One region of the Stieleria maiorica genome, then DNA from elsewhere that is predicted to be linked to it. Evidence: riboswitches for the same ligand, from Rfam matches in the RefSeq annotation. Region 1 holds a riboswitch; each other region holds the start of a gene.
What was found. Region 1 has a riboswitch for cyclic di-GMP ahead of Mal15_RS00180 (Flp family type IVb pilin). Riboswitches for the same ligand answer to the same signal wherever they lie in the genome.
Positions count from the first base shown of each region.

Region 2: another riboswitch for cyclic di-GMP. It lies ahead of Mal15_RS01755 (response regulator transcription factor); the one in region 1 lies ahead of Mal15_RS00180 (Flp family type IVb pilin).
Region 3: another riboswitch for cyclic di-GMP. It lies ahead of Mal15_RS27745 (hypothetical protein); the one in region 1 lies ahead of Mal15_RS00180 (Flp family type IVb pilin).

Region 1 is NZ_CP036264.1:38,834-42,103, forward strand. It holds gene cpaB (Flp pilus assembly protein CpaB) at 1-460, opposite strand, end outside; gene Mal15_RS00175 (A24 family peptidase) at 738-1,295, opposite strand; gene Mal15_RS00180 (Flp family type IVb pilin) at 1,735-1,914, opposite strand; cyclic di-GMP riboswitch class I at 2,076-2,174, opposite strand; gene Mal15_RS00185 (Flp family type IVb pilin) at 2,748-2,927, opposite strand.
Region 2 is NZ_CP036264.1:560,971-564,240, reverse strand. It holds gene Mal15_RS01765 (dockerin type I domain-containing protein) at 1-500, shown strand, start outside; gene Mal15_RS01760 (aminotransferase class I/II-fold pyridoxal phosphate-dependent enzyme) at 545-1,666, shown strand; cyclic di-GMP riboswitch class I at 1,840-1,916, shown strand; gene Mal15_RS01755 (response regulator transcription factor) at 1,977-2,408, shown strand; gene Mal15_RS01750 (hypothetical protein) at 2,478-2,768, shown strand; gene Mal15_RS01745 (chemotaxis protein CheW) at 2,801-3,270, shown strand, end outside.
Region 3 is NZ_CP036264.1:8,163,324-8,166,593, reverse strand. It holds gene Mal15_RS27760 (hypothetical protein) at 1-183, opposite strand, end outside; gene Mal15_RS27755 (DUF4112 domain-containing protein) at 183-545, opposite strand; gene Mal15_RS27750 (exonuclease/endonuclease/phosphatase family protein) at 647-1,750, shown strand; cyclic di-GMP riboswitch class I at 1,984-2,077, shown strand; gene Mal15_RS27745 (hypothetical protein) at 2,141-2,785, shown strand; gene Mal15_RS27740 (pilus assembly protein TadG-related protein) at 2,962-3,270, shown strand, end outside.

The DNA of each region.
Region 1 (3,270 bases):
CGTCCAAGGCCATGTCACGAGCGAACATCTCGCCCTTGGTGAAAAAGCCACGGATGTCAACTCGGTCGCCGGGGCTGACCAAGTTGACCGTTCCGTCGCGGCCGGCCGGGAGTGAGACGACGGTATACCCTCGCGGGACCACCTTGTCTTCGACTTCGTCCATCAACTTCAGATCCAACATCGGTTCCCCGGCGAACAGCGGAACCTTGGCGAATCGACCCTCGAACTGACCCAGATCCGCCGACGCTCCCTGGGGGATTCGGTCGGTCGGCCATTGTTCCAGACGCAGCTTTTCAGCCGTGATTTGTTCTTCCGAATTGATGGAGACGGTGGTGACCAAGATCTCGGTCATGTCCACCGTGGCAGTGCCATTTTGTGCCTGCATCCACTGTCCGACGCCCACGGCCGCAACGGTGCCGCAGATACCGGCAAGTAGCAAGAAAAGTGATTTGTTTCGCATAGCGTTGGCTGGTCCGAGACCAGTGTTGACGTTTCGGGTGTGGAGGACTGAGCTGGGAGGAGGCTGTCGACCCACACTCTTCACTCGGTTGCAACCAGCACCTGCCTGCAACCGTGCGATTGGCGGGCGTATGGCTGGTGTAATAGGCTTGCTTTTCCTAAGCACCGAGGACGAGCTAACTAGAATAAATTCCCAAAAATAGCTCGTCCCGAGGGTTGTCTTTCACCTAAACCAGGTGGTATTTCAGGTGTCCAAAAACAGACGTCTGAGCTTCCGTTCAGATAAGCATTCCGGCGTAGGCAAAATAGATAATTGAGCCGATCGCCATCGGTATTCCGTATGGCAACAGATACATGGTCGGTTTTCGCTCGCGAGCGATCTTGGAAAGCTCTGACGGCTTCTTCACCGTCTTCCATTCCCCAAGAATTTGAAGCGCCATGGCGTAGTGTTTTGTCCAATTGCCGCTCTTCCAGATCATGAACAGGGCCATGATCCCGCCGACGATGGCGGTGGCGGCGAAGGCGTAAAGCGTCACCACGGTGCCCAACCAGGCGCCGACGCCGGCGAGCAGTTTCACGTCGCCGCCGCCCATGCCGCCGACATTTCGCAGCACCAGCAACAGCATCATTCCGACGAACGTGCCCAGCAGACTCCATCCCAGCCCGGCGATGCCGCCTTGGATGGTGCAGTGAATCCAACCGCAGGCGATGAAGGGAAAGGTCAGCCAATTGGGAACCTTCAGGATGGCCCCATCGATGACTGCGGCGACGATCAAGACGACCGTGACAAACCAGACGGCCCAGTTTTCGGTCAGACCCTGGATGATGGCTTCCATGGTGTAGTTCCCCGTGACGATACTTTAGAAAGGTGTTTTGGTGGTCGAAGTCCAGGAGTGGCGGAATCGCGGCGGAAGCCGGCACGCCCTCAACGGTGGCAGGAGGTTTGAGCGAGCCGACGAGCGGCAAGCGGCGAGTGGATCGCGCGATGATTGATCAGCGCGGTCCCAGCATCCAGCTGAACATTGCAAACAACAGCGTGATGAAACAGCAGGAAAGCTGCCACACGTGTTCGGCTGCATCAGCGGGAAGGAGTGGATAGTTCATGATGGGTTCCCTGGTCGCCCGGGACAGGTGCACAATCGGGACAGGGGCACAAAAAAAGAGACTCGACGTGACCGGCGCGAATGCGATGAAGCCCGGCACCGGCCATGCGTCGAGAGTCTCTCGGGTGGTCATCGGCGACGCTTCAAAGCAAGAAGCCCGCCGAGAACCAAATCAGTTAGCAGCGATTGCAGCACCGACTTCTTCGAACTTCTTGTTCGACTCGGTACCGATCGTGCCGACAGCAGCCAAGCAGACGACGACGATCAAGGCCAACATCACAGCGTACTCAACTGCGGTGGGGCCATCTTCTTCCTTCAAGAACTCAACGATGCTATTAGCGAACTTTTTCATTATCCAAACTCCTCGGTTGGAAGCCCTGTTGTGTTGACTTCCGACGATGACTTACTGGTCCGATTCAACGTGAATAGGATCCCGGAAAAGAAGCAGCCACGTCTCCAAAAGACTTGCCTCGGCAATCGGGACCGCGACTCAGTCACGGTCTCGACCGTTCCCTTGGCAGCTCGGCTATCCTTGAAACAAAGCAAGTCGCTTTGCCCACGGACCCGCAGCTTTGCGCCCCGCCCTTACGGTGCGGTTTGCCTTTCTCTGGGGAGCCAGGCCGTCCGGGGATTCTGGTGACCGTCGCGTGGTCGAATCCTCGGCAGCAGATCGTCGTGATCTGCTCTCAACGGAAACCTATGTCAGGAATCGGGTGAGTCAAAAAACTCCAGTTAGACAAAGCATTCTGGGGCGGTTGCGGGTGACGTTGGTCCGGATGTAGCAACTGCACCGAGCAGGGCCCTCCGCGGCGGGATCGTTCGGGTCCGATCAGAAAGCCGGAAACCCTGTTCTCGCCGCGCTCGACCCTCCGGCACGAGGTCGCGCGGTTTACGTGCCCTGATCCCGGGTTCCGCCTGGGAACGGAGATTTCCAGCGGCTCCGCTTCTGGCTGCATGTCGGCGTGTGTGGCGGGAGCCACACCAGCAGTGCGTTCCAAGGCGGAGCCTTGGAATGAGGCAGGGAGCGAATCGTCAGCGGTCGCGACATCAGCCGAAGGCGCGTCCGCGATCGAGCGCAATAAAAATCGAGCGCAATAAAAAACGTCCCGGCGCCGAGGAATCGACGCCGGGACGTGTTCGGGCTGTGCCACAAAAGCGATACCGCTTCGGGCGAATATCGTCCGCTTAGTTAGCGGCGATCGCGGCTCCCACTTCTTCGAACTTCTTGTTCGATTCGGTACCGATCGTGCCGACAGCGGCCAAGCAAACGACGACGATCAAGGCCAACATCACAGCGTACTCGACTGCGGTCGGGCCATCTTCTTCCTTCAAGAACTCAACGATGCTATTAGCGAACTTTTTCATTTTTCAATCTCATATGTGAGGAGCCTTCGAAATCGAAGACATCCGCTGTTGACTTAAGTGGGCCATTCCAACGTGAAAAGGAACCCGGAAAAGAAGCAGCGCCGGTTCCGAAAAGCGAAACCAACCGCCGTCCGAAAAGGTCCGATCAAACTCCGCTTTCACAGCGATCGATCGAGTTTTCGGAAACGTGTCGTCACGGACACGTTCTCTACCTGGACCGTATGTCAGAAAGCCGAAGAAGCAAAAAAGTGATGTCTTGAAAGCTTGTCTCGCTGCCGACCAGGTGCGTTTGTCACAGTTCTGACGGTCAGCGCGAGACAATGCCCCGAGGACGTTCCGTTTC
Region 2 (3,270 bases), 520 kb from region 1:
CGTCCCAACAGGTCTTTGTCGTCGACGAATCGTTGATTGACATCTCCACGACCGACGCCGCGGGCGTCACCGCTGATGTTGTCGCGGGCGGGCGATACGCGATCGTTTTCTTGGGAAGCGACCAGATCAGGTCGTTCGACGTGTCGGTCTCACCGGGCGATGGCGTACGACTGGGCATGACGAATTTGATCGATTTCGCGGACGTCAATGGCGACGGCGACGTGAGTCCACTGGACGCGCTCAACGTCATCAACGAACTGGCGCGACGGCAGGGCCCCTCGCCATCCGACGCATCCTTTTTCTACGACGTCAATCAAGACGACGACGTGACACCGCGAGACGCACTCAATGTCATCAACGAAATTGCTCGACGCTCCGCACCCGGAGAGCCAGAATCACCGCTGTCGCTCCAATCGCCGCTCCTGACGCTGTCTCGGTGGCGACCGAGCACCAACGATGGGACCGACGAAGTGATGAACCAAATTGGTCTCCTGTTTTGACGCACCGCTCCTTGGTGAAAGTGTAAACCGCGATGTGGGATGACTTGAACGATCGCCTTGACGATTTGCGGCGTCGCGGGAGGATGCGTCGCTTGCATCCGCGGCGCATCGAGGGCGTTGATCTGATCGACCAATCCGGCCGGCGATTGATCAATTTCGGATCCAACGATTACCTGGGGCTGGCGTCGTTTTTGGCGTCCAAGACGATGCGCGTTGATTCGGTCGGGGCGCGGGCGAGCGGATTGGTTTGCGGCTGGACCGATCGGCACCAGTTGCTGGCGGAAAAAATCGCCGAGTTTGAAAGGACCGAAGCGGCGGTCGTTTTTCCTTCCGGTTTTGCCGCCTGTTCGGGGACCGTTTCGGCCCTTTGCCGCCAAGGCGACTTGATCCTGAGCGACGAACTGAACCATGCCTCACTGATCGATGGCTGCCGACTCTCCAAAGCCGACCGCATGGTTTACCCCCACCGTGATGTCGACTCGGTCGCCCGGTTATTGTCACAGCACCGCAAGCAGCACCGGCGTGTTTGGATTGTGACCGATTCGGTGTTCAGCATGGACGGCCATGTCGCGCCGTTGCGTGAACTGTGTGTCGTTGCATCCGATCACGACGCAACGCTGATCGTCGATGAGGCTCACGGGACCGGAATCCTGGGGGACCGCTTTTCGGGAGCCTGCGAATCATTGGGCGTGAAGGATCAAGTCCCGATCCGAATCGGAACACTCAGCAAAGCGCTCGGCGGCCAGGGCGGTTTCGTCGCTTGTCCCCGTGTGGTCGCCGAGTTCTTGGTCAACCACAGCCGTCCGTTGATCTACAGCACCGCGCTGTCAATGTCGGCGGTCGAGTCGGCGATCGTCGCGTTGGAACATCCCGGCGAAATACGGCGACGACGAGATTTGGTCTGCGCGATGTCGCGACAACTGCGATCGCAATTAGGGCTCGCGTGCCCGGCTAGCGAATCCGGCATCCCGATCATCCCGATCCCGATCGGCTCCGACGCCGATGCGGTCGCGGCATCGCAACGGTTGTATGAATCGGGCATGTTCGTACCGGCAATCCGGCCGCCAACGGTCCCCGAAGGCCAGGCGCGCCTACGGATTTCACTCTCAGCGGACCACAACACCGAAATGTTGGGGCGATTGATCGAGGGTTTGCCGTCTTTCTGATTGACGGACACTTTTCACAGTTTTGCTTGACTCTCTCGTGGAGTGACCAACCCTTCACCAGAACGACCCGGTGTTCTCGTCACGATCAAAGGCGAGCTTACCGAGCGTTGATCGATCGATGATTCCGTGTCATCACGGGTCTTTCGAGCGAGGCGTGCGGCCGCAAAACGGCGCTCGCGAAAAGGCAAGCCGGCCGCGAGGCCGTGCACGCAAAGTGACGGGTCTCTTGCGAGACGGCCGCACTACCGAACGAAACAACCCCACGTCTTCGCCCGCGACTGCCCCGTTGCAGGCATGCCGGAGTCAATTGATGACTGCTACGAAACCGACCCCCGGTACCGCCGTTTGTGTCGGATCCCGATCGACGCCGTCGAACCGCACGATTCTCGTCGCCGACGACAGCCGGACCGTCTTGCGGCTGGTCGAACGCACGCTCTGTGAAGCCGGTTATCAAGTCGCCTTGGCCGCCGATGGACGTCAAGCAGTCAACGTGGCGATGGAAGCCAAGCCGGACTTGATCATCTTGGACATCAACATGCCGGTCCTGGACGGCTATGGCGTCTGCCATGAACTGCTGGCCGACAAGGCATGGGACGGGGCGACCCCGGTGATCTTCTTGACCAGCGCCAACGCGCCCCACTTGGAAACACTCGGCAATCAGCTCGGGGCGTTTCTGTCCAAGCCGACCGAACCCGAGCGGTTACTGGCGACCGTCGAATCCTTGCTTGCCCGCATCGCCTGACGGCAACAGGAAACGTTACCGAACCAATGCTTCTCCCTGTCCCGAATCCACTGCCCTGATGTGTTTGCGATGAGCACCGGCCCTGAACTATCGACCGACGACGATCTCGAGCTGAGCCTGGAAACCCTGGACCAATGGGAAACCGAACTCGATCAGTTCGCCGCCGGCATCATGAAACGGCTGTCCGAAGCCAGTGGCAAGACGATCGACGTCAGCGGACTGATCCCCCAGAACCAGGCCGGTGAGCAGAACCAGGCCGGTGAGCAGAACCGGGCCGGTGAGCAGGAAGTCCCCCTGCAAGCGGACGAGAACAGCGAGGCTTTGCGTTTGCTGAAGTCCTTGCGTGAAATGACCCAGTAACCCGATCCTTTTTTCAGCCCCCAGTAGTTCCGATGGAAAGCGTGATTTCCAATCAATCGCGAATCGCCAACCTGAGCGACAAGCATTGCATCTTCCGATGCGGTGACGTGATGTTCTCGCTGCCGGCGACCGCCGTCCGCGAGGTGACCATCATGCCGACCGTGGTTCCGGTGCCGCTGAGCCACCCGTCGCTGGCGGGAATCGGAAACCTGCGCAGCGAGTTTTTGCCCGTCATCGATCTGGAACCGCTGATCGGAAACCAAGCCCGATCGGCTGCCGACACCAAGCAATTGTTGGTGATCCAGTGCCCGCTCGGATCGTGGGCCATCGCCATCGACAAGGTGATCGCGATCGACGGCATCGAAACACATATCGACGCCGGCTGGCGCAATGAAAACGCCATGTCGGTCTTGATGGGCACCGCAACCTATGACGGCAAAGTCATCAGCGTCTTGGACGTCAACGGGCTGCAACGAATCGCACAACAGACGCTTGAGGACCA
Region 3 (3,270 bases), 1.8 Mb from region 1:
ATCGGTCGCCCAGGTCCACACCCCCGCACCGCCCCGTTGATTCACGGACCGCTGGAACAACCAATCCCAATGCACCGGGCCGGCCGCAACCTGATGCATGACCGGTTCCGACTGCCTGGCGAAACCGGGGCCGACGGTGTGAATCAGAATCGTGAATCGTGGCAACGTGATGTCCATTTGCATCAGCGACCGGCCGCGCGTTTCTTGAGGTGTTTCTCCAACAGCACCGCGTTGCGTCGATTGGATTTCCAATACAAATCGAACACGTCGCCGGCGATGGGAACTGAACCCAGTGTCGCATCGACCAGCAAGTTCCCGCACATCCGAATCAAGACGCCCTTGGGAACCTTCATCCGTGCCGCCTCGGCGATCAACCAGACGCCCATCGCCGCCGTTGCCGCGTCGCCCAAGCCGGGCAAGAGCCCCAGCAAACTGTCCAGCCCGAACCGCAGCCGGGTTCCCGGCAGGGCGAATTTGTCGTCCATCAATCCGGCAAACTTGCGGACCCTTTCCAGACGTCGCTGAACGTCATCCCACTGCGACATCTCACGCACTCCCGTTCCTCGTATTGCCATTGCCCCAGACGACCAAGTTTACCTATAGCAACCTAAAACGATCGAGAGGGTGATTCGGCAAGGAGGCCGAAGTGGGGATCTTTTCCAAACGTCGACGAAAGAGCTCCTTCAGCAGTTCGAATCCGCTGCTGCGCTGGTTCGGCCCGGGCGCCACCACACTCGGTGTGTTGTACGCGGTCTACATGCTGCTGACCGGAGGCTTAAGTTTTTCCTCGCTGGATGGATTGCTGACCCCGGATGCCGCGTCCGAATTTCGTGGCGAAACGATTTCCCTGGGCGACCGAACCGACCGGCCGCCGGATCGCATTCGCATCGCGACCTTCAATATTGAACACTTCGCGGACAAAAAATCCAGCATTCGCACCAACGAGGACGGCGTCGATGTGTTGGGGACGATCGCACGAATCGTCAGCACCTTCGACGTCGTGGCGATCCAAGAACTACAGGGGGCCGACGGCATCGCCCTGCAGCGACTGGTCGCGTTGCTGAATGAATCCGGCGGAAGCTTTGCCGCGACGATGAGTGACCCGATCGGCGAATCCTACCTGGAATCATACGCCTTCGTCTGGGATCGATCGCGGATCAATCTGGTCCCCGGATCAGCCTACGTGGTGCAAGACCCCGGCAAACGCATGTACCGAGAACCGATGGTGGCGACTTTCGAAACCGTCGTCCCGCCCGATAGCGGACAACCGCCGTTTCGATTCACCATGATCAACGTCCATACCAAACCCGATCGCGTGGATCCGGACGATCAAGAAAGCGAAATCAATGTGTTGGCGGACGTCTTTCAACGGGTGCGGGATTATGAGTTCCAGCAGTACTCCGAAGACGACTTCATCCTGCTGGGCGACCTGAACGTCAGCGAAAAGAACCTCGGACGACTCAAATCGATCCCCGGCGTGCTCTCGCTGGCCGCCGACATCCAAACCAACATCAATCGCACCAAGACGAACGATCACATCCTGATCGACAGCAGCGTGACAGCCGAGTATTCGGGGCGGCGAGGCGTGATCGATCTGAAGGCCGACCTGGGATTGACCGAGCAGCAGGCCAATGCGATCAGCGACCACATCCCGCTGTGGGCCGAGTTCGATCTCTATGAACGGCCCCCCGTTCCCCGAGGCCCCGCAACGGCGACCGCCAGCGGCCCCGGAACGCGTCTGATTCAATAGACATCGTAACTTGGTGCATAGAGGGTTGCCCGCCGTTAGCCCCTCCCCCCTCGGAATGCCTGCGAAAACGGGGGGTAAACCCTCATCGTGGCCCTACAACCGCGACGTCCGTCATAACGTACGCGGGGGGGCGTCAGCCAAGAAACCGTTCTTCTGAGGAAACGCCGCTTTGCTGAGGCAAATTGACATAGCGTTTTGTTACCGCGTTGGATTCCAACGGTTCCCCATCATGACCCTCGAAACGGCAAACCGCGTGTGAACGTGGGACGCAAAGCCATGGGTCCGAAACGCATTTTCCGAATGCGATCGGATCGCCAGGCCACCGAAGGGGACAAACAGAATCCGACGCGTGATCCCTTCTTTTCTGCCTCGTCCAAACAGGGAACCGAAATGTCTCCATCCATCACACGATTCGGTGCTGCGCGCACCAGCTTGATCGCCGGGGGGCTGTGCTTGCTTGCCATGCTGCATGGCCAGGCGTTTGCCGAAGGCCCCGAACTCTTCATGGTCGAAGAGGATTGGGAGATGACCATCAACGATCCCGAGCCGAACATCAACTCGCCTCAAGTCGCCTTCTTTCTTTATCCCGACTCCGAACACGACGACTGCTACTTCCAGTTGCAAATGAACTACGCCGCCGAGGACAGCTATTCCAGTGGTGGATTTCGTGTCGGGGCGTTCTGCAACGAAATCCCCGTTGATGAAGAACGCAGTCCGATCCGTCAGTCACTCGCCTGGGACAACGACCACATCGAGTGGACCAGCGCGATGGCCGTCTTCAACGGGCAACTGATGTTCGCCGTCAAAGACGGTCACGGGATGCAATGGGGAAACTTCGGCGGCCCCGAGTACCTGGTGCAGATGGATGACCAGAACCTCCACTGCCTGGATCACTACACGCCCCAGAAGAGCCTTGAGTCGGTCGACATCGGATTCGGCGCCAATCGCGTCGCTTCGATTCGACTCAAGACAGTGCGATTGACCTACACCGACGGTCACACCACGACCATCCATGTCAATCAAGTGGCCCACTAGAAATGTGTGTCAGCTTGATTGTCAGGTAGCGGAATTCGCCAAGAGTTTCGGCCCTCCCGGCTGGACGCCGAAAGTGTTGGCGACTTCCGCTACCGTTCGACCCGAAATTTGAGCTGACATTGAAACTATGCGCCGTTCGGATCCCCATCGATCACTTCATCTTCTAAGGTCATCCCATGTTCCACACACAAACCATGAGCGACAACGCGTCCCGCTCGCGCGGCTGTTCAACCAAAACAAAAAACAATCGCTATCCGGCAGATCGCCGCAAGGGTTCGGCTCTGGTCTTCAGCGTCTTTTTGGTCGCGGGACTTTTGGTCGTCTCCGCGGTCGCGATCGACTTTGGACACATCAACGTCTCACGATCGGAAGTCAAGCGAACCGCCGATGCAGCCGCCATGTCGGCGTGTTGGGAACTGTTCGACGGTGTGGTCCAAGGCAACGATGCATCGACCGTGGAGTGTGACATCAACGACGCGGCCAGT